Regions from separate parts of the Ralstonia sp. VS2407 genome, predicted to be linked through region 2. Evidence: predicted binding sites of a transcription regulator. Region 2 holds the regulator's gene; the other holds the start of a gene.

Region 1 (14,563 bases), on a different contig from region 2:
TGCCGTTGTGTTTGGCATTGCTATTGACGTGGCTTGCATATAGACGCAGTGCATCCACGCCGTTGCCGGCGAAGTTGCATGCAGCCATGTTCTTGCCGACTCTTGCAGCGTTGAGCGTTCTTCCAATTGGGGCAGGAATGCAGGACACAGCGCGAAGGTGGTTCAGTGAAGCGCACCCAGACATCCGCGAACTGCATGTCAACTTCAGCGGAAGACCGTTGTGGCTTGCAGTAGGCAGCGCTCAGACAGGCGCAGGTTCATGGCCGCATATGCCGTTGCTGTCGGGGCCAGAGGCAAGGTTTGCCGGCTTCATTCGTCATCCTCAGGAAGACGACGTCAATCAGGGGCGCTTTCCATATACGGGAAGCCGCCTGCGTGAGAGCGAGCATTCATACGCCTACGCCGATACGGACGAGGCAGGACAACCCGTAGCGGTACGCCCGCGCCCACTGCTGCTACGCCCGTACCCAGATCTCGGCAGACTTCCGTCGGACCTTCGCGCGAGCGATTTGCTGGTGTATCAGTACTTTCATTACTACGATCATGTGGATGTCGCGCCAGCGCTAGGTAGATTGGACGCATCGAAATTGGACGAACTACAGGGCCGATTGGGCAATGTCGTGTCCTTCTATCTGTCCGATCAATACCCGCGAGGTTTGGAGAGACTTGAGATCGATGGTCAGACTCTGGTGATTGGAACTGACAATGAGCGCGTTTTTGAAGCGCCGTGCGATCGACGTTCGAGTTTTGTCGGCAGTGCGCTGCTGGACATCCAAGCGCCGCTTGCAGTGCGCTGGCAGACGCTGGACGATCCGGCCCGTTGGCACGAGGCAAGCGTAAGCGTTCCCGCCTTTCAAGGGACGACGTCACGGGCTATGCAAGCATCTGTCCGTAACGTTCGATTGTATTTTTTGGATGGTGGCGTCGTTGCCGCGGAGCAGTTTCTGACACAGAACCTTCTCGGCGGAGACCAGAGAACGGTCTCCACGGGCGTCCCCGTAGGGGTACGGGCAGACCGGATTTGTGACAACACCAACCAGAAAAACTTTGACGCGTTTTCCGGATGACCCGGCGACGTCGTTGTGAATTCAACCCTAAAACAACCTGACTCTCTCCAATGAACCTGCAATACAAACTTGCCGTAGCCCTCTTGACCACCGCCTGGATGAGCGCAGGCATCTGCGCCCAGCACACCTCCACCGCGCCGGCAGCGGGCAATGCCCCGCAAAGTGGAATCAAGAAGGCCGTGCACGCAAAGAAGCACGGCAAGCGTGCCAAGAGCGCCCGTGCGCGCAAGAACACTGCTGTCGCGCGTGATGGCGATGCAGAAGTGCTCGCCCAAGTGCTCGGCTCGGATAGCAAGAATCCGTTGTGGGGGAAGCCGCAGCAGTAATGGCGGTTTGTAGTCGGATGAGCGGCGCGGTGCCGCCGGGGAAAGAACCTTGATCCTGATCTCACCGGTCCGCAAAGAAACGCTATGAAAACCTGGAGATGCCTACGCGCAGCGGCCATCGCTTCAACTGCGTTTTGTGTACTGACGGCGTGCACCACTAAGCCTGCACCAACGGATGACGAGGTAGCGGCTAGCATCACTTCGTACAACCACACTCCCGACTATATCCACCAGTTCTACGTGGATGGAACTTGGGCGGGCAACTCGTTCGCGTACGGCGGCGGAGGCAAATTTGTCTGTTGCGTCGCATACCCCGAAACATGGCGCCCGGGCCTCACTGCCACGGTGAAGTGGACAACGTCCAGTTCTGACCCGAATGCGACAGGCGACGCGGTGAAGCCGCATTGGCACGAAGCTGTTGTTCCAATCGAAAAGTACGTAGAAACCGGCACGCTACACGTGCATTTCCTGCCTGAAAACAAGGTTCGACTCATCGTTTCCAGTAAGGGCGCTGGTCATCCTGATTATCCGGGCCCGGCCTATCCGGTTAAGCCGGCCGACTTTCATTTCGAGCCAAGCCGACGTGCGGCTCAGCTGAAAGAAGAGCGCGCCCGAGCGCAAGCGGCGGGACGGGCCCGGCTTCAAGAGGAGATGCGCGCGTTGAAGGATGCACCGCCACCCCCTCAGGCGCCGGCGGAACCGATACCACTTTTGCCCGACGAGATCGCGCCCGGTGTCAAGCGAGACGCGACGACACCACCTGGCTACCACCATATTCAAGGGTGATTCACATACCTCAGTACACACGGCCGCCGTCGGCATCGGACAACCAATATCTCTTGCTGAACGGTCTTCTTTACCTCTCCACACGACAAGTTGCATGCGCCGCATAGCAACAGCGTTTGCGCTTTTCTTTGCGGCCCAGCACATCGCATCAGCGGCCGACTCCATTGCGATTTCGCTCGATCAAGTCACCAACGCCACAATCGAAATATGAGGCAGCCACGTCTATTACGAGTTGCGCAGTGCGACCGGCATTCACAGCGGGGCAATCGCTACCCAAACTGAAAAGCCTATCCACCTAGCGGCAGGCGACTACGATTTCAGCGGGCGACAAGGCTTCGCTTTCTGGTCGATCGACGAAGGGCAGGGCGTGTACAAGATCTACCGTGTTTTCACCTTTTCACGAAAGCGGACCGATTTTGTTGAGCGCCATTCCCGTTGTGGCGACGCGTTCCTCAACCTTCGAGTGGAGGCGCAACGAAAACGGCTGATCAGTACATTCTTCGAGAACAACATTCCCAAGTCATGCGTAACACGGTTGGATCCGGATTGAAGATGCTTCGGCATGCGTTGTCGGCGTACGTATTTTCCACGGTGTTTCCCGCCTTTGCAGACGGGCCGTTAGGATCCCCCGCAGCGAACAAACCACCGACGGCTATCTGAGTACGGCATTGCTGCTGAGGCCTGCACTACCATCGTCACAATCTGCTTCTCGCGGATCCAATCAAACAGCCCCTGCACGATGATGTTTCAAATACGCCGCACGGTTTCGTGTCTTCTCGCAACGCTGGCCGCGCTCCTGGTCATGGGGTGCCAGCCTTCTTCCACCACTAAGTCATCCAGCAAAACAGTGATGCCGCAAAGTATTGAGATCGAGATAGGCGAGTCGCCGCAGGCGCTCATTGGGCGTTATGGCAAGGCCGTGGATGTTGACAACAAGAATGAGCAGGCCTATGGCGTGACGTTCTATGCGGTGGATTGGCTTGACAGCTCGCAAGGTACGGTCGTTATCAAGAATCAAAAGAGCGAGGTGCGCCTCGACACTGCGTTGGGTGTCTCGGGTTCGTTCGACAAGGCCCACGCCGACGAGGGTATCTATGACTACAGCATTAGCCTTGGCATTCCCCCGCGAAACAACGTTGCGCACGACCAAGCACGTCTGCAGTTCTACGAAATGCTCAAGCGAATTCAGCAGGCGGGCTGGAAGCGGTGGATATACCCAGAGAATCCTCGGTTGTCCGGTGTCGAAGCCTTCCGCTATCGACTCGTAAAAGACCAAGGGGTCGATTCACTGGATCCAGGCTATTTGCCTGGCCTCGAAGACTGGATGAAACTCCCCGACATGACCTCGTGGCGCTTTTACCTCAACGGGGTCTACATGGACGTTCAGATGTCGAGGGACTCGAAGCGCATGAAAGTGGATGAACCGGGCGCGTACTTCGTCAAGATCAAGCTGGAGGGCTACGCCAATTATTGGCGCAACGCGTTCAACGAGCAGGACCGCCCACATTGGCGTGACCTCTTTCCCGGCTTGCAACGACAGATGCGTGCAGAGCGGGCCGGCGCAGAGCAAAAGCTGAAGGTTCAGGGCTATAGCATTGACACCAGCTATCGCAATCCGGACGAGACATCCGGTGATCAGCCTGTTTCGCCGCCACCCAATACCAGCGCGAAATGATGGTTCGCCGGGGATGGCTTGCAGGCCATGGACTCGCTGATACGACATGCTCATGCGTTCGCATTTCCAATTACTAAATCAGTCAGCTTTCTCACATGAACGTGCAATACAAACTCGCCGTAGCCCTCCTCACCACCGCCTGGATGAGCACAGGCATCTGTGCCCAGCACACCTCCACCGTGCCGACCTCAGGCAATGCCCCGCAAAGCGGAATCAAGAAGGCCGTGCACGCAAAGAAGCACGGCAAGCGGGGCAAGGTCACCCGCGCGCGCAAGAGTGCCCCGGTGGCTCGCGATGGCGATGCAGAAGTGCTCGCCCAGGTGCTGGGTTCGGATAACAAGAACCCGTTGTGGGGAAAGCCGCAGCAGTAACCAGGCAAATGGCCGCAGCGGATGCGCCAAGGCGCGATCAGCCCCCCGTCCGCTGCTTCTGCAACATCGCCAACTGCGTCGCCAGGTAATTGCTCGTATTCGTCATACTCGCTACCACCTTCGACAGCGCATTGAACTGCGCGTAATACAGCGCCTGCTTGGCATCGAGCTGCTTCTGCATCAGATCGATCTGCTTGCCGAGCGATGTGATGGAGCTGTTGATGGCGTCGCTGGCGTTCTGCACCATGCCGTTGTTCGACAACAAGTTGCCCGACACGGTGTGGAGTTGCGCCGCATAGCCGCGCTGCACGGTGACGGTGCCGCGGTCGCCCAACGCGCCGCCGGTCACTTGCACCGTCAGGCCATCGACGGCCGATCCGCTGGCGCCGTAGAGGTTCTGGCCCGAACCCGTGGCGGCCGCGCCGTTGATGGTGCCCTGCACATCGCGCCCGGCCGTGGCCGTGGGGCTGCCACCGAGCAGCGATGCCGCGCCATTGCCCGACACCGACACCGTCGATACCGAGCCGTATTGCTTGTCGGTGAACGTCAGCACGCCGTTGGCATCGGTGCCGATGGCGACTTCCACCTTGGCTTTCTGCAGGTCGGGCGAGGCGTTGATCTGGCTCTGGATCTGCGTGGCCAGGCTCGACGCGGTGTAGTTGCCTGCCGGGACCTTGATGTTGGTCGTGATGCCGCTGAGCGTGACGGACAGGCTGTCGTTCACGCCGCTCTGGATGGTCGTGTTGGCAGCTGCCGAGCCCTTGAGCGAGCCTTGCGTAGCCAGCTGGGTGACATTGACGGCGTAGCTGCCGGCCTGCGTGGTCGTTGAAAACGCCGAAACCTTCAGCAATGAATCCGTCGCCGTGCCGGTGCCGGCAAACAGCGCCGCCACTTGGCTAGGCGATTTCTTCAGCGCGGCCGTGAGCTTCGCGTCGTCAATCGACAGCGTGCCTTCCTTGTCCATCGTCACGCCGATACTGCCCAGCGACTGGAACGCGCCGTTACCGATGCCCTGGCCCAGCACGTCGGTCAGCTGGTTGATCATCGCCTTGGTGCTGACGTCGCCGGCCAGCGCGCCGTTGTTGGCGGCATTGGCGGTGTCGAACTTGGTCAACGCGTTGAGCTGGATGCGCAGCGCGTTGTACGCCTTGACGAAGTTCAGCACCGACTGGCTGGCCTGGCCGGCGTCGCTGCCGACCGTGACGGTGGTGCTGCCCGTCTTGGCGAGCGTGAACGAGGTGCCGTCCACCACGTCCGTCAGCGTGTTGGTGGCGCTTTGCACGGCGATGCCGTTGACGGTAGCCATGGCGTTGCGGCCCGTCGCGACCTCGGTCATGTTCTGCGTGCCGGCCGGGTCGTGGCTCAGGAGGAATTGCAGTGCCGGGTCGCCCGAGACGGCAATCTTCATCTCCGAATTGGCGCCGCCCGCTGTGGACGTCAGCACCAGCCGGTACGGCGAATTGCTGCCGTCGTTGACGATGCTGGCCGAAACGCCCAGGTTGGCGCTGTTGATGGCATCGCGGATGCCGGCGAGCGTGTTGTTCGACGGGTCGATGGTGATCGAGCCGCCGGCCTGGTTGCCGTTCTGCGTGAAGGTGGCGCCGGTGTATTTGCCGTCGGCAAAGCTGCCGCCCGAGACGCTGCCAAATGAAAAAGTAAGCGTAGTGGGCGTGCCGCTGCCGATGGGCGTCTTGCTCGACGCCTGCCCGGCGGCTGACAGCACCTGCGCCTGCGCAAGCTGCGTCACGTTGACTTGATACGTGCCCGCCGGTGCCGTGTTGGACAGCGAAGCTGTGAGGATCGAGGTGTCGTGTCCGCTGGCCTTGTTGCCGGTGAACGTGTCCGGATTGTTCAGGGCGGCCATGGCCGTCTGGAAGGTCGCCAGCGCGCTTTTGAGCGAGCCGACCGCCGACAACTGCGTCTGAAACGCCTTCTGCTGCGTCTGCCGCAGCGTCATGCCCTTGCTTTCCGCCTGGATCAGCTTCGTGACAAGGCTGTTGACGTCGATGTTCGTACCGATGCCCGGAACGGAGATCGGCGGAATGTAGTTGTTGCTCGTGGACGAGGTGGCCATAGTCGGACGCGCGCAAACGCTTTCTTCACAATCTCCACAATGTGACGGCAGCGCAGCCCCGTTCTTTAGGGCAAACCCTGCTCGGGCAGCCTTTTTGTCCGGGTTTGCTCAGGAAAGCGAAAGAATTGCCGACGCCACACGACGCAGCGGCCAGCGCCGGCGGTCTCCATCAGGGTGGAGACCGCCGCGCCACGTTAAACCGTCTCGCCTTCCTTGCTCGGATCGACCTGCTTGCCGCGCGCCAGCACCGGCACCAGCGCTGCACCGGTATGGCTGGCCGGCACGCGCGTCAGCGCCTCCGGCCCGCAAGCCGCGACGATCGTGCCGCCCTCATCGCCGCCTTCGGGGCCGAGATCGAGAATCCAGTCCGCCTCGGCAATCACGTCGAGGTCGTGCTCGATCACGATCACGCTGTGGCCGCCGTCTGCCAGGCGATGCAGCACGCGAATCAGCTTGGCCACGTCGGCCATGTGCAGACCCACGGTCGGCTCGTCCAGCACGTACAGCGTGTGCGGCGCCTTCTGGCCGCGGCGCGTCACGTCATCGCGCACCTTGGACAACTCGGTGACGAGCTTGATGCGCTGCGCCTCGCCGCCGGACAGCGTGGGCGAGGGCTGGCCCAGCGTCAGATAGCCAAGGCCCACGTCCTTCATCAACTGCAGCGGATGGGCGATGCTGTTCATCGCGCCAAAGAATTCGACCGCTTCGTCGATCTCCATGGTCAGCACATCGCCGATGTTCTTGCCGCGCCAGGTGACGGCCAGCGTTTCTGCATTGAAGCGCTGACCGTGGCAGACGTCGCAGCCGACCTTCACGTCAGGCAGGAAGCTCATGGCGATGGTGCGCACGCCCTGGCCTTCACAGGCGGGGCAGCGGCCGTCGCCGGTGTTGAACGAGAAGCGCGACGCGGTGTAGCCGCGTGCCCGCGCCTCCAGCGTGTCGGCAAAGAGCTTGCGGATGGTGTCCCACACGCCGATGTATGTGGCGGGGCAGGAGCGCGGCGTTTTGCCGATCGGCGTCTGGTCGACTTCAAGCACGCGGTCGATGGTTTCCCAGCCGGTGACGCTGTCGCAGCCGTGCCAGTCGTGTTTGACATCGAGCTTGCGCGGCATCTTCGCCTCAGGCGTCTCAGCCTGCGCGGCCTTGCGTGCACGGCGGGTTGCCGGCGAAGACAGCACCGAACGGCCGACCGCATCGAGCAGGTTCGTCATCAACACATCGCGCGCCAGCGTCGATTTGCCCGAGCCCGACACGCCCGTAATGGCCACGAGGCGCGACAGCGGCATCGTCGCGGTCACGTTGCGCAGGTTGTGCAGCTTGGCGCCGTGCACCGTCAGCCATTGCTCCGGCACGGCTTGCTTGCCGGCACGCGGCGCAACCACCTGGCGGCGCGGCTGCAGCGGATGCTCGATCGGCTGTGACAGGAAGCGGCCAGTGAGCGAATCCGGCTGCGCTGCCAGGTCTGCCACGCCGCCTTGCGCGACGAGTGTGCCGCCGCGCTTGCCCGCGCCCGGGCCGATGTCGATGATGTGGTCGGCCCGGCGGATGGTGTCTTCATCGTGCTCGACCACCACCAGCGTGTTGCCTTTGTCGCCCAGTTTGCGCAGCGCGTCGAGCAGGATCTGGTTGTCGCGCGGATGCAGGCCGATGGTCGGCTCATCCAGCACGTAGCAGACGCCCTGTAGGTTGCTGCCGAGTTGCGCCGCCAGACGGATACGCTGCGCCTCGCCGCCCGACAGGCTCGGCGCAGCGCGATCCAGGCTCAGGTAGCCCAGCCCAACCTCCTCCAGGAACGACAGGCGACTGTGAATCTCGGCCACCACGTCGCGGGCGATGTCGGCGTCGCGGCCGGTCAGGTCCAGGCCCTCGACCCAGCGGCGGGTCTGGCTGACCGTCCACTGCGCAATGTCGACGATGGGTTTGTCGGCAAAGGTCACCGCGCGCGCCGTCGGGTTCAGGCGCGTGCCGTGGCAGTCCGGGCAGGGCAGGTCGGTCATGCCTTCCGGATCGACTTCCTCCGACGGCAGCGTCTGCTCGCGGCCGCGATCGTCACCGCCGAGCACGGTGTCGTCAAACGCGGCCCGCTGTTCGCGCGTGAGTGCCAATCCGGTACCGACGCAGCTCGCGCACCAGCCGTGCTTGCTGTTGTACGAGAACATGCGCGGGTCCAACTCGGGGTAGCTGGTGCCGCAGGTGGCGCACGCGCGCTTGGTCGAAAACACCTTCACATTGCCGACGTGCGCCGTGCCGCCGTTGTGCATGGCGTGTTGCAGGCCGTCGAGCGGTGCAAGCACGTGCATGATGCCCTTGCCGTATTCCAGCGCCTGTTCCAGCAACGCACGCAGCGCGGCTTCGTTTTCCGGCGAGACAACGATGTCGCCCACCGGCAGTTCCAGCGTGTGCTCGCGGAAGCGGTCCAGGCGCGGCCATGGGTCGACGCTCAGGAATTCGCCATCGACGCGCAGATGCGTATAACCGCGCGCCTTGGCCCATTTGGCCAGGTCGGTATAAACGCCCTTGCGGTTGACGACCAGCGGCGCGAGCAGGCCGATGTGCTGGCCGCGATGATCGCGCATGAGCTGGGCAAAGATCGCCTCCGGGCTTTGCGCCGACACCGGCGTGCCGTCGTGGATGCAGTGCTGCACGCCCAGCTTCACATACAGCAGGCGCAGGAAGTGCCACACCTCGGACGTGGTCGCCACCGTGCTCTTGCGGCCGCCGCGCGACAGGCGCTGCTCGATGGCCACGGTGGGCGGAATGCCGTACACGGCATCGACTTCCGGCCGCCCCGCAGGCTGCACGATCGAACGTGCATACGCATTCAGCGATTCGAGATAGCGGCGCTGTCCTTCGTGGAAGAGGATGTCGAACGCCAGCGTCGACTTGCCCGAACCCGACACGCCCGTCACCACGTTGAACTTGCCGTGCGGAATATCGACGTTCAGGCCCTTGAGGTTGTGCTCGTGAGCGTGGACGATGCGCACGACGTTTTCGCCCTGGACTTCCGCCAGTGCAGCACGCTTGGCGCGGCGCTCAGCCAGGGCGGTTTGCAGCGGCACGCCTTCGATGGCTTCCGGCTGGCCGACGCTGGCTTCGTATTGCTTGAGCGCGGCGCCCGTGTGCGATGCGGCGCAGCCTTTGACCTGCGCAGGCGTGCCGGCGCAGACCAGCAGGCCACCGGCGTCGCCGCCTTCGGGGCCGAGATCGATGATCCAGTCCGCCGCGCGCACCACGTCGAGGTTGTGTTCGATCACGATCAGCGAATGCCCGGCGTCGAGCAGCTTGCCGAACGCGCGCATCAGCTTGGCGATGTCGTCAAAGTGCAGGCCGGTGGTCGGCTCGTCGAACATGAACAGGCGGCCCGCATTGGCGGGCACGTCCTGCTTCACGCGCTTGCGGGCGGCCGCCTGGGCAGCCTGTGCGGCTTCGGCCAGGAAGCCCGCCAGCTTCAGGCGTTGCGCCTCGCCGCCGGAGAGCGTCGGCACCGGCTGGCCAAGCTTCACGTACTCCAGGCCCACGTCGACGATCGGTTGCAGCACGCGCAGCACGTCAGCGTCATCGGCGAACACGCTGGCGGCTTCGCTCACCGTCAGCTCCAGCACATCGGCTACCGACAATGCACGGCCGGCGCGCGGCAGCTTCACTTCCAGGATTTCGGCGCGATAGCGCGTGCCGTCGCAATCCGGGCAGCGCAGGTAGATGTCGGAGAGGAACTGCATCTCGACGTGTTCGAAGCCCGAGCCGCCGCAGGTCGGGCAACGGCCGTCCCCCGAGTTGAAGCTGAACGTGCCCGCCGTGTAGCCGCGCTGCAGCGCCATCGGCGCCTTGGCGAACAGCTTGCGGATTTCATCGAACGCGCCAACGTAGCTGGCCGGGTTCGAGCGCGCCGTCTTGCCGATGGGCGATTGGTCGACGAACACCACGTCGCTGATCTGATCGGCACCGCGCAACGCGCGGAATGCGCCGGGCGATTCCGTCGCCTTACCAAAATGGCGTGCCAGCGCCGGGTGCAGCACGTCCTGGATCAACGTCGATTTGCCCGAGCCGGACACGCCGGTCACGCACACCAGGCGCTGCAGCGGAATCTCGACCGTGACATCGCGCAGGTTGTGTTCCGATGCGCCTTCGAGCACCAGGCGCGGCGTGGCGTTATCGACGGCGCGCGCTTGCCAGTCGGTTGCATCAGCCACGCGCCGCTGTCCGGACAGATAAGCGCCCGTGAGCGTATCGGCCTGGCGGATGGCCGCCGGCGTGCCGTCAAAGACGATGTTGCCGCCGCGCTCGCCGGGGCCGGGGCCCATGTCGATCAGGCGGTCTGCGGCCAGCATCACGGAAGGATCGTGCTCGACCACCACCAGCGTGTTGCCGGCGTCGCGCAGGCGCTGCATGGCTTGGACGATGCGGTCCAGATCGCGCGGGTGCAGGCCGATGCTTGGTTCGTCCAGCACGAACAGCGTGTTGACGAGCGAGGTGCCGAGCGCCGTCGTCAGGTTGATCCGCTGCACTTCGCCGCCAGACAGCGTGCGGCTCTGGCGGTCCAGCGTCAGGTAGCCGATACCGACGTCGCACAGATACGCCAGGCGCGTGCGCACCTCGTCCAGCAGCAGCTTGAGCGCGTCGTCGAGCAGCGTGGACGGCAGTGTCAGTTCGTCAAAGAAGCGGCGGATGCGCTCGATGGGCAGCAGCATCAGGTCGTGCACGGTCAGGCCGGGCAGGGCTTCGAGCTGGGCGCGGCTCCAGGCCACGCCGCGCGGCATGAAGCGGTGTTCGGGCGCGAGCACGGCATCCGCGTTTTCCTTGCTGCCGAGGCGCCATTGCATCGACTCGGTTTTCAGGCGTGCGCCGCCACAGGTTTCGCACGTCGTGTAGCTGCGGTACTTGGAGAGCAGCACGCGGATGTGCATCTTGTACGCCTTCGACTCCAGATAGTCGAAGAAGCGGCGCACGCCGTACCACTGCTTGTTCCAGCCGCCACGCTTGAAGGCCGGGTCGCCGTTGATGACCCAGTTGCGCTGGGCTTCCGTCATCTCTGCCCACGGCGTGCCGCGCGGGATGTCGGCCGCGGCGGCGTAGCGCATCAGATCGTCCTGGCACTCCTTCCAGGCCGGCGTCTGCATCGGCTTGATGGCGCCATCGCGCAGGGTCTTGCGCTCGTCCGGAATCACCAGCCCAAGATCGACGCCGATGACGCGGCCGAAACCACGGCAGGCATCGCACGCGCCGTAAGCGGAGTTGAACGAGAAGAGGGCGGGCTGCGGGTCGGCGTAGCGCAGGTCGCTTTCGGGGCAGTGCAGGCCGGTGGAAAAGCGCCAGATGGTTGGCTCCGCACCTTCATCGGCAGGGAGCACATAGACGCTGACGCGCCCACCGCCGCGCTTGAGCGACGACTCGATGGCCTCCAGCGCGCGGGCACGCTCGGTGCCCTGCAGGCGGAAGCGGTCGGCCACCACATCGAGCAGCTTGCGCTTGCCCGTGGACGACTCGACCACGCGCTCGGCCTGCACGCGCGTATAGCCGCTGACCGACAACCACTGCGTGACTTCTTCGGGGCTCGTATTGGCGGGCAGCTCGACGGGAAACGTCACCACCAGGCGCGGATCGCCCTCGCGCGTGCGCGAAAGCAGCTCGTCGTAGATGGTTTCCGGCGTGTCGTGCCGCACCGGCAGCGCGGTGTCGCGGTCGAACAGTTGTGCGGCGCGCGCAAACAGCAGCTTCAGGTGATCGTTCAGCTCAGTCATCGTGCCGACCGTCGAGCGCGAACTGCGCACCGGGTTGGTCTGGTCGATGGCGATGGCGGGCGGCACGCCTTCAACGTGCTCGACCTGCGGCCGGTCCATGCGGTCGAGGAACTGGCGCGCGTAGGCGCTGAAGGTCTCGACGTAGCGGCGCTGGCCTTCTGCGTAAAGCGTGTCGAAAACGAGGCTTGACTTGCCGGACCCTGACGGGCCGGTCACGACGGTCATCTCGCCCGTGCGCAGGTCCAGATCGAGGTTTTTGAGATTGTGCTGACGGGCTCCGCGCAGGCGAATGACACCGGAGGACATGGAGGGCGTTCCTTGGAGCTTGGAGGTAGAGGGGAATGCCGGCGCCGGTGAATCATTTGCAGCCGCGCCGGGCAATCAGAATTCGAGCCGTAAACTGTAGCGGATTATGAAGATCCGGTTCGTCTACGAAACATGTCGCGAGCGCGAGCGTAACGCAGGGCTCCTGACAGCGTTTTGTCAGGAGGTTTCAGCGGAGGCGAAAAAAAGAACGGGGTGATGCTGGTATCACCCCGGCGGGAGCGCGATCAGCCTGCCTCGCGTCCGTAAGTGGCTTGGTTGGCGGGGAGGTCAAAACCCGTGGGACCGGGCTTGCGCGGCACAAAACGGTGGTGCTCAACCACACCGCCCTTGACGATGACGACCGTCTCTTCGGGAATCTCCGCCCATGCGCCAGGCAGGTCGACAAGCGGCTCGGACAGCACAAGGAAGGCCCCGTCCCCGGCGTCTTCAATTGCGGCGCTGTCAGGATAGAGCTGGTGCAGGTGCTTGAAAGATGTGCTGTGAAAGAGGGAGCGTGATTCGCCCTCGCTGGAATAGCGCGCTGCGACGATCTGAACGCCGTCCGTTGCGCAGACCGTCATGTTCAAGGGGTATTCGACGCCGTGGCGCCGGCCGATGTCTTCGATCAGCCCGACCATCTGCTCCAGGGCGCCGCGCGGGTCGCGGTCGAGCCCGAACGAGAGCGCCAGGAAAAACATGATCTCGGAATCGGTCGAACCTTCGATCCAGCGGAACAGCTCCGGCGCCACTTCCATCATCAGGGCGCGGCGGAGCAACGGGTATTCGCGGATCAGCCCGTTGTGGGCAAAAAGCCACCGGCCGTAGCGGAACGGGTGGCAGTTGGTCTCCTGGGCCGGGGTGTCGGTGGCCGCACGCACGTGGGCGATGAACATCGAAGACCGGATGGCGCGGGCGGCTTCACGCAGGTTGGTGTCGTTCCACGCGGGGTGCAGGCAACGATAACGGAAGGGCACTTCAGAGTAGCGGCCGTACCACCCGATGCCGAAACCGTCGCCGTTGGTGGTCGTCTCGCCGCCCAGGCGGGAGCGCAGACTCTGGTCGATCAACGAGTGCCGCGGCCGGAACAGCACTGTCTCCATCTGAATGGGATTGCCTGAATACGCCAGCCAGCGACACATGATGCATTGCCTATAGAGATGCCTTGAAGAGTGAGTCTATGCAATGCGTTTGCGAATGCACAAGAAAATCCCGACCCTCATCCGGCCATGGTCTGGGCGGATTTGCGGCCCTGACGGGCAGGTCCGCCATCCATTTCCTGTGTGTCGTCTCGCACGATATGCAGCTCGCGAATCCGCATGGGCACGGCGCATCGGGTCTCTGCGAGGGTGGCGCGGACTTGCCGGGCGAGCGTCCAACGCGTGTCACAAAAGTGCTCGGTCGTGACGCAGACGTGCACGTTCAGCGCGGCAACACTGTCGTCAAAACGCATCACATTGGCTCGCGTTCCGGGGCGGCTGCGTTTTGCACTCTCTCGGCTTGGTCCGGCGGGCGGAGGGCCGGTCCGGACAGCGAGGGTGCAGAGAATTGAGTGCGCTTGGGTGCACTGGCCGCCGCGCGACAGGCTCGGTTTCCAGAAAAGACTTCACCGCCCGTCCGGGGTTTCCAGGCGGGCGGCGTTAGGGTGTGCCGCTCTCGCACAAGAGGATCGGGAGGCCGTGCTGCTCGCTGCCTCTTACTCCTCGACCTCACTGCGCACCATCAATACCGGCTTGTTGGTCTTGCGCACCACGCCCTCGGCCACGCTGCCGAGCACCAGGTGCTTGAGCCCGCGCCGGCCATGCGTGCCGAGCACGATCAGGTCGGCTCCGGTCTCGTTGGCTTCCCCGACAATCGTTGCGGAAATTTGCCCCGGCGCAATGGAGTTTTCGAGCAATTTGGTCGAATGCTTGACGCCCGCAGCGTCCAGCTTCTTTGATACCTCGGCAAGCGTGTCGCGGCCGTAGCCGGCCACCTGGTTTGCGTAGGCAATCGAGTCAGCTCCGACCATGTCGAAGGTGATGTCGCTGCTATCGGCAACGAATAGGGCTTCGACTTCCGCGCCCGTCGCCTTGCTGACCACAATAGCCTGGTGCAGCGCGAGATAGGACGCGTGGCTGCCGTCGATGGCGAGCAGGATTCGCTGGTACATGGTGGTCTCCAAGGCGTTGCGCAGTAGGGCACCGCGTGTAATCAGCGTAGACAGCGTGGCGCAGGGGCTGT
Region 2 (14,563 bases):
CTGCTGGGCCTGGTGCCGGGCATGCCCCACATCCCGTTCGTGCTGTTTGGCGGCGGCCTGGGCTACCTGGGCTGGTACCTGAAGAAGAAGCGCGAAGTGCCCGAGGTCGAACCCGTGCTGCAGGCCATTGCCCCGGTGGATACGCCCGAGGCGAGCTGGGACGACGTGTCGTGGGTCGACGTGCTGGGTCTGGAAATCGGTTACCGCCTGATCCCGCTGGTCGACAAGAGCCAGGACGGCGAGCTGCTGCGCCGCATCAAGGGCATCCGCAAGAAGTTCACGCAGGACATGGGCTTCCTGGCGCCGGTGGTGCATATCCGCGACAACCTGGAACTGGGCCCGTCGTCGTACCGCATCACGCTCAAGGGCGTGGAGATCGGTCACGGTGAGGTGCAGCAGGGCAAGTTCCTCGCCATCAACCCGGGTGGCCAGGACGGCCTGGGCGGCCACGGTGGCATGGGCGGCCTGGGTGGTCGCCTGGGCACGCAACTGCCCGGCACGCCCACCGTGGACCCGACCTTTGGCCTGCCGGCCATGTGGATCAACGCCGATGTGCGCGATCGCGCGCAGGCCGAGGGCTACACCGTGGTCGATTGCAGCACGGTCATCGCCACCCACGTCAATCAGTTGATTTACACCCATAGCACCGAGCTTCTCGGCCGTTTGGAAGTCCAGCAATTGCTCGATCATTTGGGCAAGGAAGCACCGAAGCTGGTCGAAGACGTTGTGCCGAAGCTGTTGCCCGTCGCGACCGTGCAGAAGGTGCTGCAGAACCTGCTGGACGAAGGCCTGCATATCCGCGACATCCGCACCATCGTCGAGACGCTGGCGGAACACGGAGGCAGGACGCAAGACCCCGCCGAACTCACCGCCGCCGTGCGTGTGGCGCTGGGCCGGGCGATTGCCCAGCAGCTCTTCCCGAACAAGACCGAAATGCAGGTCGTCACGCTTGACCCGAATCTGGAGAACATCTTGCTGCAAAGCGTCGTTGGCTCGAACGCCGGCCCGATCGAACCGCAACTGGCTGACTCGCTCATGCAAGCGGCTGCGGACTCGTCGCGGCAACACGAACAGATGGGTCAGACGGGCGTCCTGCTCGTACCGCCCGCACTGCGCCCGATGCTTGCCCGCCTGTTCAAGCGTGCCGCACCGAGCCTGCGCGTGCTGTCGCACGCAGAAATTCCAGATCACCGAACGATTAAGGTTGTCGCCATGCTTGGAGGCCGCGCATGAAAATGCATCGATTTACCGGACTGACGTCGCGTGACGTCTTGCGCAAAGTCCGCGACCAACTGGGCGATGGCGCTCTGATCCTGTCGAACCGCGCCATTCCGGGTGGCATCGAGATCATCGCGGCATGCGACTCGCACGTGGATGCGCTGGTCGACACGCAATCGTCGGCACCCAAGACGGCGCAGCGCCGTCCGATGGCGCCGGCCCCGATTCCCGAGCCCGCCCCGATTGCCGCGGCAACCGCAGCCGTCGTTGCCGCTCAGGCACCCGCTGAAGAGGCCCCGCAGGCCGAGGCCCCGGCACCGAACGCGCTGGCCCGTCTGCGCAACCGCTTCATTGCTTCGCGCCGCGCCCCCGCACAGGAAGACGCACCGGCAGCGCCGGTCGCTCAAGTCGCTCCGGCAGCCAAGCCTGCCGGCCGTACGCTGCAAACGCGTGTTGACGACGACGTGGCGTTCGGCGAAGAAGATGCGCTGGCTGCGTCGACCCGCATGCTGGCCGGCCTGTCGCTGGACCGTGCCAATGCCGAGGTTGCCCAATCCGCAGCGCAGGCCCTGGCGAGCACCGCACAGTTCATCGCCCGCCGCACCGCGGTGGAAGACGATGAGCCGGAGGTGGAATCGACCGCCCGCTTTGCCGCACGTCGCGAGCAGGCACGTGAACAGGCACGCGAGCAGGATGACCGCCCGGTTTCGCTGCGCAGCTTTGCCGAGCGCGTGGAAGCCCAGGCCCGTAATCTTCGCGCCGAGCAGCAGAAGGCCGAAGCGCCCGTGAAGGCGCGCATCGAGGCGCAAGCCGACGCAGACAAGGCGTCCGACATTTTCGTCCGCGTGGAGGACACAATGGCCAAGCCCGAAGCCGCGCGTGATGACGTGAGCCTGCAGCGTTCGGCCATCCAGGCCGACGTGAAGGAAAGCATCCGTGCCGAGACCGACGTGATGACCCGCCGCATGGTCGGCGAGATCGAAACGCTCAAGAGCACCCTGAACGACGCCATGTCGAGCCTGGCCTCGCTGGGCGTGAAGCTGGGCGACCCGGTGCGTACGCGCCTGTTCCAGACCATGCTCAACGCAGGGTTCTCGGCACAGCTCACGCGCTACGTGCTGGAGAACATGCCGCAGCACGACTCGTATGAGGGGGCGCTGGACTTCGTGCAGCGCGCGATTGAAAAGAACCTGAGCACCGTGTCGGATGAAAACAGTCTGCTCGACCAGGGTGGCGTGTTTGCCCTGATGGGCCCGACCGGCGTGGGCAAGACCACCACGACCGCCAAGCTGGCCGCGCGCTTCGTGCTGCGCCATGGCGCATCGCGCGTGGCGCTGCTCTCGACCGACAGCTACCGGATCGGCGGCCATGAACAACTGCGCATCTACGGCAAGATCCTGGGCGTCTCGGTGCATGCCGTGAAAGACGCGCAAGACCTGAGCCTGGCGCTGAACGACCTGCGCGAGAAGCACGTGGTGCTGATCGACACCATCGGCATGAGCCAGCGCGACCGCGCCGTGTCCGAGCAGATGGCGATGCTGCATGCCGTGGGCCCGTCGATCAAGCGCCTGCTGCTGCTCAACGCTGCCAGCAACGGCAAGACGCTCGATGAAGTGGTGGGTGCCTACCGCGACGCCAACCTGGCCGGCTGCATCCTGACCAAGATCGACGAGGCCGCCTCTGTGGGCCACGCGATGGACGTGATGATCCGCCGCCGCCTGCCGCTGCACTACGTGTCGTACGGCCAGCGTGTGCCGGAAGACATTGCGGTGCCGAACAAGAAGCTGCTGATCCATCGCTCGTTCCGGGCCGGTGCGGAGCAGTCGTCGTTCACGCTGGATTCGGATGAATCGTTGCTGGTGGCGCAGGGCGCGGTGTTGCGTAACTCAGGTAACCGCGAACCTGGCCTGGCCGCTTTCGATTTCGCCTGACAAGGGGGCGACCATGACGACGCCATTCGCCAAGGATCAAGCCGCAGGGCTGCGGCGCATGCTCGGTCATGCTGCTGCCCGCCGTGTGCTGGTGATCGGTGCGGAAGAGCAGGTCGATGACTTTGTCGACAACCTGCGCATCGCGCTGTCCGCCATGGGCCGCGACACGGCCGTGGTGAACGCCCAGACCATGCTCGCCATGCCCGGCGTGCTCGAGCAGTACGACGAGACGGCGGATGTGACGCTCGTGGCCGCGCATTTCGGCACCCGGGCGCTGAGCACCGTGGCCGAAGCCTGCGACGACGTGCTGCTGACCTTCTCCGATGGTCCGGAAGGCATCAAGAGCGCGTACACGCTGCTCAAGAAAACCGCCGTGCTGCAAGGCAGCGCTGGCATCCGCACCGTGGTGTGCGGCGCGCATTCGGTGGATTCCGCCGTGCGCGTGTTCGGCAACCTGGCCAATACCGTGGGCCAGTACCTGAACACCCGTATCGATTTCGCCGGCTACCTCCCGGAGGACCGGCACGTAGAACTTGCGCTCTCGCTCGGCAAGCCCGTGGCGAGTGCGTTTCCCGCATCGCCTTCGGCCATGGCCTTCCGCCAGCTTGCCGAAGAAATGTTGAGCTGGGCCAGCGCCGAGGCCCAAGCCGGTGATGGCAATGCGCCGTCGCGGGTGGTCATGTCGGCGCGGGCACCGGCACAGCCGGCAGATGAATCGGCGCAAGCAACGTCAATGTCGACAGCGACTCCGACGCTTGGCGCCACCGCACGCGCGGCCGAATTGGTTTATTGAGGCGCAGCATGAACGAAGCGTCAAAGGCAGGCATGGATATGTACACCGCAACCGGTCGCAAGACCAAGTCCGACGAGATGGCCACGTACGCACCACTGGTGCGCCGCATTGCCAACCAGATGATGGTCAAGTTGCCGGCCAGCGTTGAGCTGGACGACCTGATCCAGGCTGGCATGATGGGCTTGCTCGATGCGCTGTCGCGCTATGAGGAAACGCAGGGCGTGCAGTTCGAGTTCTACGCGGCCCAGCGTATTCGCGGCGCGATCCTGGACGAACTGCGCGGCTCGGACTGGCTGCCGCGCGGCCTGCGCCGCAACGCACGCACGATCGAGCAGGCGATCCAGAAGCTGCAGCAGCAGAAGGGCCGCGCGCCCACCGAGACCGAGATTGCCGCGGCGCTGGGCATGTCGCTGGCCGAATACCAGAAGCAACTGGTCGACCTGCAAGGCAGCCAGCTGCTGTATTACGAAGATTTCGACCGCGAAGACGCCGACGCCTTCATCGAGAACCGCGCGCCCGAGAACGACGCCACGCCGCTGGACCAGCTGCTGGACCACGACCTGCGCGAATCGGTTGTCGCCGCCATCGAGGCACTGCCCGAGCGCGAAAAGCTCATGATGAGCCTCTACTACGAGCAGGATCTGAACCTGCGCGAAATCGGCGCCGTGATGGGCGTGTCGGAATCGCGCGTGTGCCAGATCCACAGCCAGGCCATCGCCCGCATCCGCTCGCGCCTACGTGATCGCGCATGGCTGCCGACGCCGACCTGAACTGAGGTCTGCTGAGCGCCACTGACAAGACCTTCTGCTTCACTGGGTTTGTTGGCGGCTCCCGGTTCCAGCTTTACCTGCCAGGTATTTCTACTGCGCGGCCAGCGACTCATGTCGCGGCCGCGCTTTTTCTTTGGGGCGTCGTTCACGCGGGCACGCGTGGAGGCGTGAAGAGGTGGATGACGACGCACATACGTTTAAGAACGCAAAATATGTACACAAAAAACGTATGGAATTGTTGACAGAAAAATGGCGCCCCTCCAAGATTCCGGCAAATACGCGGCATCACGCCGCATGAATGCCGGCGGATGGAATCCGCCCCATCCGCCTAAAGCACGCTCCCGGCATTGACACGAGAGCGGCCCCAGGAGACAGACAATGCGCCAATCCCCCGGCCAACCCTCGCCTTCTTCGTCGACAATCGCCGACACCGTTGCCGATCCCGTCAACGAGTTCCTACCGCTGCCCCGTCTGTTCGCACTTGGCCTGCAACACCTGTTGGTGATGTACGCCGGGGCGATTGCCGTGCCGCTGATTGTCGGCAATGCGCTTGGCCTGTCGAAGAGCGATCTCTCGTACCTCGTCAATTGCGACCTGTTTGCGGCTGGGATCGGCACGCTCATCCAATCGCTCGGTTTCCTGATCTTCGGGATCCGCCTGCCGGTGATGATGGGTGTCACATTTGCTGCGGTGGCACCGATGATCGCCATTGGCGTAGAGCCCGGCATGGGGCTGCCCGGCATTTTTGGGGCGTCCATCGTTTCTGGTGTGTTCGGCATTGCCATTGCGCCGCTGATGGGCCGGTTGCTGGGCCTGTTCCCGCGCGTGGTGACGGGCACGGTCATCATGCTGATCGGCTTTTCGCTGCTGAGCGTAGGCATCAACTGGGCCGCGGGCGGTCAGCAGATGATTCCGCAGGTGGTCGACGGCGTGAAGCACATGGTGCCGAACCCGGCGTTCGGCGATCCATTCGGCCTGGCCATTGCAGCGCTCGTGCTGGTGACGATTCTGTTGCTGACCAAGTTCGGCAACGCACTGCTGTGCAATATCGCGGTGCTGCTTGGCATCGTGACGGGCACGCTGGTGGCGGCGGCGTTTGGCAAGGTGTCGCTGGCCGACGCCAGCGTCGCGCCGCTGATGACGCTGGTGACGCCGTTCCACTTTGGCATGCCGAAGTTCGAGCTGTCGGCCATCATGTCGATGTGCATCGTGATCGTGATCACGCTGGTGGAATCAACCGGCATGTTCCTCGCGCTGTCGCACGTGGTGGGCAAGCCCATCTCGCGCAACGAACTCACCAACGGCCTGCGTGCCGACGGTCTGGCGACGGTGGTGGCGGGGGTGTTCAACACGTTTCCGCATACGTCGTTCTCGCAGAACATCGGGCTGGTGTCGATCACGGGCGTGCGTTCGCGCTATGTGGCGGCCGCCGGCGGGTTGCTGTTGATCGTGCTGGGGCTGTTTCCGAAGCTGTCTTACGTGGTGGCTTCCGTGCCGCAATACGTGCTGGGCGGCGCAGGCATCGTGATGTTCGGGATGGTGGCCGCAGCCGGCATCCGCATGCTGGGCATGGTCGACTTCCAGCAACAGCGCCACAACCTGTTGATCATCGCCGTATCGGTCGGCTTTGGCATGATGCCGACGCTGGCGCCGGCGTTCTTCCACCACTTTCCGGACTGGACGCACCCGATCACCCACAGCGGCATCGTGATGGGCACGCTGGTGGCCGTGGTGCTCAACGCATGGTTCAACGGCATTCGCGGTTCGCACGAAGTCATGCACGGCGCGGCCGCAGCTGCGCATTGAACATCCAAGCCGCGTGCCTCAGCTCGGCTTAGGTCTGCGGATCAGGTCTCGCTCAGGCTTCTTCAGCAACCGACACGCGGTATGCGGTGTGCTGCCGGTAGACCTGGCCCGGGCGGAACATGACCGTTTCCGCATCGGGCATGTTGACCTGGTTCGGGAACGCGCTCGCTTCCAGGCATAAGCCGCTGCGTAGCGCGTGCGTGCCGGCCAGCTTGTGGCCCGAATAGAACTGCAGCCCGCGCTGATCGGTGAGCACTGTCAATTCGCGCCCGCTGCCGGGGTCATACAGCCGGGCGACCGGGCGCACCTGCGAGCGCCCCTCCGGCGCCGTATTGCGCAGCACAAAGCAGTGGTCGAACCCGCCGGCCTGCGCGAGTTGCGCGTTAGGCCAGTCCAGCCGTACCCCGATGGGCGCACCCTGGCGAAAATCGAACGCCGTGCCCGCAACGCTGGCTGTTCGTGTCGGGATCAGCTTGGCATCGACTTCCAGATACGCGTCGGCATCGATCGACAGGATGTGGCCCTTGATGTCGGTGCCGGGCTTGCCGCTCAGGTTGAAATACCCGTGGCTTGTCAGGTTGATCGGCGTGGGCGCATCGGTCCGGGCTTCGTAGTCGATCGACAGCGTGCCATCGTCGTCAAGCGCATAGCGAACCTGGACGGCGACGTTGCCGGGGAATCCCGCATCGCCTTCCGGGGAGTTGAGCCGCATGACCAATGCGCCGTCGTGATCCTCGGCGTGCCATAGCGCCCGATGAAACCCGCTCGCCCCCCCATGGAGCAGATTGCCGCCTTCATTGCGATCGAGGGCGTAGTCGATGCCGTCGAGCGTGAACCGCGCGCCCGCAATCCGGTTCGCCCAGCGTCCGATCAATCCGCCCAGATAGCCTGGTGATTCAAGGTAGGCGGCTGGCGTCGCGTGGTTCAGGAGAATCTCGCCCAGGCGCCCGCCGCGGTCAGGCGCTTGCCAGGAGACGAGCGTCGCCCCCAGGTCGCTGATCGAAACGCGCATGCCCAAGGCATTGCGCAGCGTGAACAGCCGAACCGGTTCACCGCCCGGCAGTTGTCCCCATGTTGCTGACGAGATGGCGCCGTCGAGCGGCGCGTGTGCGGACAGCGCTGACGCGATGCTCATGATTGGCCCTCTGTGATGGTGCGTTCCTGGTATTCGCGTGGCGTGCAATCCAGCTCGCGTCGGAATACGGCGTGCATGTATTGCGGGGAGGTAAAGCCGCAGCGCACCGCCACCTCGGCGGTGGCGACATCACGGCTGGCCAGCATGTGCTTGGCGGCGTCGAGCTTATGGCGAAGGATTTCCTGGTGCACGGTGCAATTCAATTCACGACGAAAGTGTTCTTCGAGCGATGACCGCGAGATACCGACGTAGTCCGCGACCTGCTCGGTCTTGATTCCCTGGCAGGCGTACTGCCGGATGAAATGTCGCGCGCGCATGACATACGGGCTGGCAAGCGGCTGGTGCCGCGACGACGCCAGCACATTGATGCCAACCGGCGGCACGAGAATCTGCCGGCCTGCCAGGCGGGCGCCGCCCAGCATCTGATGCAGCAGGTGTGCGGCCGTGCGCCCCATCTCCACGGTGCCCTGAATGACGGACGACAACGGGATGCGGCTCAGCGTGCGTGTGAGCGGATCGTTGTCGATGCCGATGATGGCGACTTCCTCCGGCACGGCCAAGCCTGCCGTCATGCAGGCCTGCAGCAGGTGCCGGGCTCGCGCATCCGTCACGGCGATGATGCCGATGGGCTTGGGCAAGGCGCGCAGCCATTCAATCAACTGACCGATCGCCTGATGCCAGGTCGGCGCGCTGGTCGAGAGGCCCCGGTAAATCTCCTGCTCGATCGGGGCGGTGGGATTGTCCTGCCGGCGCAAGCGTGTAAAGGCGAGTTCGCGCTGCTGTGCCCAGCGGTTCTCTGGCGCCTGGGGCAGGCTGTACAGCGCAAAGTGCTGCAGGCCGGCTTCGATCAGGTGCCGGTAGGCCAGCGCGACCAGCTTGCCGTTGTCCGTTGCGACATACGGCTCCTTTGCCGGGTATTGCGTTGCATCTTCATACGATGAGCCGACGGCCACCACCGGTAGCGGGCAACCGCGCAGCGCTTCGGCGACGGCGGGGTCGTCGAAATCCGCAATGATGCCGTCGCCGTCAAAGCGCTCGATGCCGGGTAGGCGGCAGCGGAAATCCTCTTCCAGAAACAAGTCCCACGTCACGCGGGTGGAGCGCATGTAGTCGCCAATGCCCGCGATGATCTCGCGGTCATACACCTTGTTGGCATTGAACAGCAGCGCAATGCGATGAATGCGCGCGTGCTGCGATGGATCGGACGGTTGACGGTGCATGGTGGCTCGGGCCGCTCGCGGTGGCAGGGGTTGCCAAACGGCTGCAGCGCTGGGGCGTGCAGCGCGCTTGCACATTCTATTGGCTGCGTGGGGCGCTGTCAGACGATCGCAGCGGGGTGGCAAGAAATGTTAGGGCGGTTGGGCAATTTCGTAATTGCCCGTGCTGAGCGGCCGCATCACCATGCGATGGCCGTCGAGCCGGGCGAGATCACTATTGCGGCGCACCACGCGCACCGTCGGCCTAGGGGTATCCACCAACAATAGAAGATGGAGTGAGACATGAAATCGAACCAACGCCGTAGTGTTCTGAGGGCCGCCTTTTGCGGTGCAATGCTCGCCAGCCTGTCGATTGCAGCGCCGCTGGCGCACGCCAGCAAGGCGCATCCGGAAATCGGCTTTTGTATCGACGACCTGCGCGTGGAGCGCTGGTCGCGCGACCGCGACTACTTCGTCGCCGCCGCAGAAAAGCTGGGTGCCAAGGTGTCGGTGCAATCGGCGGATGCCAGCGAGCAACGCCAGATCTCCCAGATCGAGAACCTGATCTCGCGCGGCGTCGACGTGATCGTCATCGTGCCGTTCAACTCCAAGGCGCTGACCAATGTGGTGGCCGAAGCCAAGAAGGCCGGCATCAAGGTGGTGTCGTACGACCGCCTGATTCTCGATGCAGATGTTGACGCCTATATCTCCTTCGACAACGAGAAGGTGGGCGAGCTGCAAGCGCAGGGCGTCTACAACGTGCGCCCGAAGGGCAACTACTTCCTGCTGGGCGGCGCACCGACGGACAACAACGCGAAGATGCTGCGGCAGGGCCAGTTGAAGGTGCTGCAGCCGGCCATCGACCGTGGCGACATCAAGGTCGTTGGCTCGCAATGGGTGCCGGAGTGGAGCGCCTCTGCGGCGCTGGGTATCGTCGAGAACGCGCTGACCGCGAACAACAACAAGATCGATGCTGTGGTCGCATCCAACGACGGCACGGCCGGTGGCGCAATCCAGGCGCTGGCTGCGCAGAAGCTGGCCGGCAAGGTACCGGTGTCGGGTCAGGATGCTGACCTTGCCGCCGTCAAGCGTGTGATTGCCGGCACGCAGACGATGACGGTCTACAAGCCGCTCAAGCTGATTGCTACCGAGGCCGCGCAGCTTTCCGTGGCGCTCGCCAAGGGCGACAAGCCGAAGTTCAACGCGCAGTACGACAACGGCAAGAAGAAGGTCGACACGGTGTTGCTGCAACCCACCCAGCTCACGAAAGACAACGTCAACCTGGTGGTGAAAGACGGCTTCTACACGCAGGCTCAGATCGGCGGCCAATAAGGTCGCGCAGTCAGGGCCACTTTGTGCCGGCGACGAGCCAACGCTTTGTCGCCGGCCGCGTTCGTACCTCAAGGACGAGGCATGTCTGAACCTCTGTTGCAGATGCGCGGCATCGTCAAGACGTTTGACGGTGTGAAGGCGCTCGACGGTATCAACCTGGTTGTGAGGCCGGGCGAGTGTGTCGGCCTGTGCGGCGAGAACGGCGCCGGAAAATCAACGCTCATGAAGGTGCTCTCCGGTGTCTACCCGAGTGGCACCTGGGATGGCGAAATCCTGTGGGAAGGGCAGCCGCTGCACGCAAGCGGTATTCGCGATACCGAGCGCGCCGGCATCGTCATCATCCATCAGGAGCTGATGCTGGTGCCGGAGCTGTCGGTGGCCGAGAACATCTATCTCGGCAACGAAATCACGCTGCCCGGCGGGCGCATGAACTACGCGGCCATGTACCAGGGCGCGGACAAGCTGTTGCGTGATCTGAACATCCAGGGCATCAACGTGGCGTTGCCCGTGATGCACTACGGCGGCGGCCATCAGCAATTGATTGAGATCGCCAAGGCGCTCAACAAGCGCGCCAAGCTGCTGATCCTGGACGAGCCATCGTCGTCACTTACGGCGGCTGAAACGCGCATCCTGCTCGACATCGTGCGCGATCTGAAAGCGCGCGGCATTGCGTGCGTCTATATCTCGCACAAGCTCGACGAGGTGGAGGCAGTGTGCGACACGGTCACCGTCATCCGTGACGGCCGCCATGTGTCGACCGCGCCGATGGACGCGCTCACCACCGACCGCATCATCGCGCAGATGGTCGGGCGCGAGATTACGCAACTGTTCCCGCGTGAACCGCATCCCATCGGGGAGGTTGTTTTCGAGGCGCGCAATGTGACGTGCTATGACGCGAACAACCCGACTCGCAAGCGGGTCGACGATGTGTCCTTTTCGGTGCGGCGTGGCGAAATTCTTGGCGTGGCCGGGCTGGTCGGTGCAGGGCGCACAGAGCTGATGCAGGCAGTGTTTGGCGCGTATGAAGGCGCCAGCGAAGTCGAGCTCGTACTTGACGGCAAACCGTTGAAAGTCCGCGCGCCACTTGACGCCATTCGTGCGGGCATCGCGATGGTGCCGGAAGACCGAAAACGTCACGGCATCGTCTCGCTGATGAGCGTCGGACACAACATCACGCTTGCCGTCCTCCAGCGTTTTTCGCGTCTCGGGCGCATCGATGGCGCGGCCGAACTCGACACGATCCGCAAAGAGATGCGGCGGCTTGCCGTGCGGGCAGCGCATCCAATGCTGCCGATTGCCAGCTTGTCGGGCGGCAATCAGCAAAAGGCCGTCCTCACGCGAATGCTGCTCACCGAGCCGCGCGTTCTGATTCTGGACGAGCCGACGCGCGGCGTGGATGTCGGCGCCAAGTATGAAATCTACAAGCTCATCGGTGACCTGGCCAAACGCGGCATGGCCATCATCGTCATTTCATCGGAGCTGCCCGAAGTGCTCGGTATTTCGGATCGCGTGCTGGTGATCGGCGAGGGCGAGCTGCGTGGCGATTTCGTGAACGATGGGCTGACGCAGGAACACATTCTGACCGCAGCCATTCAACCGGTGCGGCACGCATCCACTTTTCATCAGGTAGGCCACGCATGACTTCTCAGACGAGCCCACAAGCCGCCGGCGGGGTGGACCCTTCGCGTCGCACGCTCAAGGCAACCCAGCGCCTGAGGCAACTCTTCGCACGCTACAAGATCCTGGCGTTGCTGATCGCCGTGGCCGCGATCTGGCTGTTCTTTTCAATGCTGACCGACGGCGCGTTTACGTCGCCTCGCAATCTCTCCAATCTGCTGCGGCAGATGTCCATTACGGGGATGCTGGCCTGCGGGATGGTGTTCGTGATCATCGCGGGCGAGATCGATCTCTCCGTCGGTTCGCTGTTGGGCCTGCTTGGCGGCGTAGCTGCCATCCTGGATCAAGGGCTGGGTTGGCCAATTGTGGCGACGGTGCCTGTGGTGCTGCTGCTCGGCGTGGCCATGGGGCTGTTCAACGGATGGTGGTCGACCTACCGGGGCGTTCCGTCCTTCATCGTTGGCCTTGGCGGCATGCTCGCGTATCGCGGCATTCTGCTCGGCCTCACACATGGCTCGACGATTGCGCCGGTGTCGGACAGCTTCGTGCTGATCGGCCAGGGCTATCTGCCGCGCCGGGTGGGTGACCTCATGGCAGTGCTGATCTTCTGCCTGTTGATCTTCGTGGTAATCCGGCAGCGGCGTGAGCACCGCCGCTATGAGCTCGACGTCGCACCGTTCTGGCAAGACGTCGCCAAGTTGATTGCGGCGGGCGCGGTCATTGTTGCGTTTGTCGCCACGCTCAACAGCTATGGCGGCATCCCGGTGCCGGTTCTCCTCGTTCTGGCACTGCTGGGTATTTTTTCGTGGATCGCCAGCCAGACGGTATTCGGGCGCCGCATCTACTCCGTGGGTTCAAACCTGGAGGCCACGCGCCTGTCGGGCATCAACACCGATCGCGTGAAGCTGGCCATCTTCGGGCTCATGGGCCTGATGTGCGCGTTTGCCGGCATCGTCAATACGGCGCGGCTCGCTGCGGGCTCGCCGTCCGCCGGAACCATGGGCGAGCTGGATGCCATTGCGGCCTGCTTTATCGGCGGCACGTCCATGCGGGGCGGCGCGGGCACGGTCTACGGTGCGCTGGTCGGTGCGCTCGTCATGGCCAGCCTCGACAACGGCATGTCGATGCTCGACGTCGACGCTTACTGGCAGATGATCGTCAAGGGCGGCATCCTCGTGCTGGCCGTCTGGGTGGACGTCATCTCGCGCTCCGGCCGCCGCTGAGTTTGCGTTTCGGGCTTTATCCCTTTTGCTGTAACTGGAATCTCCTATGTCTTATGCGATTTATCCGAGCCTTGTTAACAAGAACGTTGTGATTACCGGCGGCGGTAGCGGCATTGGCGCCGCCATCGTTGAAGGCTTCGCGAAACAGGGCGCGCGTGTCACGTTTCTGGATATTGCGCGTGCGGACTCAGAAGCGCTGGCTGCGTCGCTGGGTGAGTGCGTGCATCCGCCGGTATTCCGCTACTGCGATCTGCGCGACATCGACGCCTTGAGCAGCACGTTCTCGGACATCGAGGCCGACACCGGCCCCATCGACGTGCTGATCAACAACGCCGCGAACGATGACCGTCATCAGATCGCAACCGTAACGCCGGCCTATTGGGACAACCGCATCGAAGTGAATCTGCGCCATCAGTTCTTCTGCGCGCAAGCCGTGCTGCCCAGCATGAAGAAGCAGGGGCGCGGCGTGATCCTGAACCTCGGGTCCATCTCGTGGCACCTTGCCCAGCCGGACCTCGCCATCTACATGACGGCCAAGGCCGGCATCGAAGGTCTGACGCGCGGCCTGGCGCGCGATCTTGGGGGATTCGGCATTCGCGTCAATTGCATCGTACCGGGCGCGGTGCGCACGCCGCGGCAGATGGCGCTCTGGCAATCGCCCGAAAGCGAAGCCAAGCTGCTGGCCGAGCAGTGCCTGCATGAGCGTGTCGAGCCGGAACACGTGGCGCGCATGGCGCTGTTTCTTGCGTCGGACGATGCCGCGCGCTGCACGGCGCGCGAGTACTTTGTCGATGCCGGGTGGTACGGCGGATGAAGATGCCGATCACTCCGGAATGCGTCTGGCGCGTTGGCGCAACGCTTGGGGAAGGCGCGGTGTGGCATGCCGCGTCGCGCTGCGTGGTCTTTGTCGATATCAAAGGCAGGCGACTCTACCGCTATGACCCGGATACCGATGTGCGCCGCAGCTGGGTCGCGCCCGGCCAGATCGGCTTTGCGCTGCCCAGCGTTGACGGCGGCTTGGTCTGCGGCGTGCAGGGCGGTCTCTACCGGTTCGATTTCGCAAGCGGTACCTTCAGCCGCGCGCTGCCGGTCGAGACCGATCGGCCGGGAAACCGCCTGAACGACGGCTATGTCGACCGCACCGGGGCGCTGTGGTTTGGCTCGATGGACGATGCAGAGCACGAGGCGAGCGGGCAGCTCTACCGCGTCGGTCGGGATGGCCGGCTGAGCGTGCGCGATTCGGGCTACGTCATCACGAATGGCCCGACCGCGAGCCCCGACGGCCGCACGCTGTATCACACAGATACCTTGCAGCGCGCGGTCTATGCCTTCGACCTTGACGACGACGGCAGGCTGGAGCGCAAGCGCGTCTTTACCTCGATTGAGGGCACCGGCTACCCCGACGGCATGGCCGTCGATGAAGAAGGGTGCGTGTGGGTCGCGCTGTTTGGCGGAGGCCGGATCGAGCGGTTCTCGCCCGACGGCCGATGCATCGGGCGCGTCGAGTTTCCGTGTTCCAACATCACCAAGCTCGCATTTGGC

What was found. The regulator FliA, encoded in region 2, starts transcription of late flagellar genes. The targets are predictions, from matches to a motif close to CTAAAGTTTNNNNNNNNNNNGCCGNTA.
Region 1: a site for FliA is predicted at 6,342-6,368, ahead of fliD (flagellar filament capping protein FliD). Genes of this name have one in related genera too.

The regions. Positions count from the first base shown of each region.
Region 1 is NZ_JBRFVG010000002.1:435,219-449,781, reverse strand. Features, by position in the region: gene ACU8YE_RS05170 (hypothetical protein) at 1-1,067, shown strand, start outside; gene ACU8YE_RS05165 (hypothetical protein) at 1,118-1,393, shown strand; gene ACU8YE_RS05160 (DUF3304 domain-containing protein) at 1,478-2,179, shown strand; gene ACU8YE_RS05155 (hypothetical protein) at 2,412-2,729, shown strand; gene ACU8YE_RS05150 (hypothetical protein) at 3,030-3,854, shown strand; gene ACU8YE_RS05145 (hypothetical protein) at 3,950-4,225, shown strand; gene fliD (flagellar filament capping protein FliD) at 4,263-6,299, opposite strand; gene uvrA (excinuclease ABC subunit UvrA) at 6,494-12,343, opposite strand; gene ACU8YE_RS05130 (class II glutamine amidotransferase) at 12,589-13,482, opposite strand; gene ACU8YE_RS05125 (hypothetical protein) at 13,560-13,793, opposite strand; gene ACU8YE_RS05120 (universal stress protein) at 14,037-14,492, opposite strand.
Region 2 is NZ_JBRFVG010000006.1:276,881-291,443, forward strand. Features, by position in the region: gene flhA (flagellar biosynthesis protein FlhA) at 1-1,233, shown strand, start outside; gene flhF (flagellar biosynthesis protein FlhF) at 1,230-3,149, shown strand; gene ACU8YE_RS13030 (MinD/ParA family ATP-binding protein) at 3,163-3,942, shown strand; gene ACU8YE_RS13035 (RNA polymerase sigma factor FliA) at 3,951-4,712, shown strand; gene ACU8YE_RS13040 (nucleobase:cation symporter-2 family protein) at 5,091-6,518, shown strand; gene ACU8YE_RS13045 (aldose epimerase family protein) at 6,571-7,653, opposite strand; gene ACU8YE_RS13050 (XylR family transcriptional regulator) at 7,650-8,873, opposite strand; gene xylF (D-xylose ABC transporter substrate-binding protein) at 9,153-10,181, shown strand; gene xylG (D-xylose ABC transporter ATP-binding protein) at 10,263-11,822, shown strand; gene ACU8YE_RS13065 (sugar ABC transporter permease) at 11,819-13,021, shown strand; gene ACU8YE_RS13070 (SDR family NAD(P)-dependent oxidoreductase) at 13,068-13,835, shown strand; gene ACU8YE_RS13075 (SMP-30/gluconolactonase/LRE family protein) at 13,832-14,563, shown strand, end outside.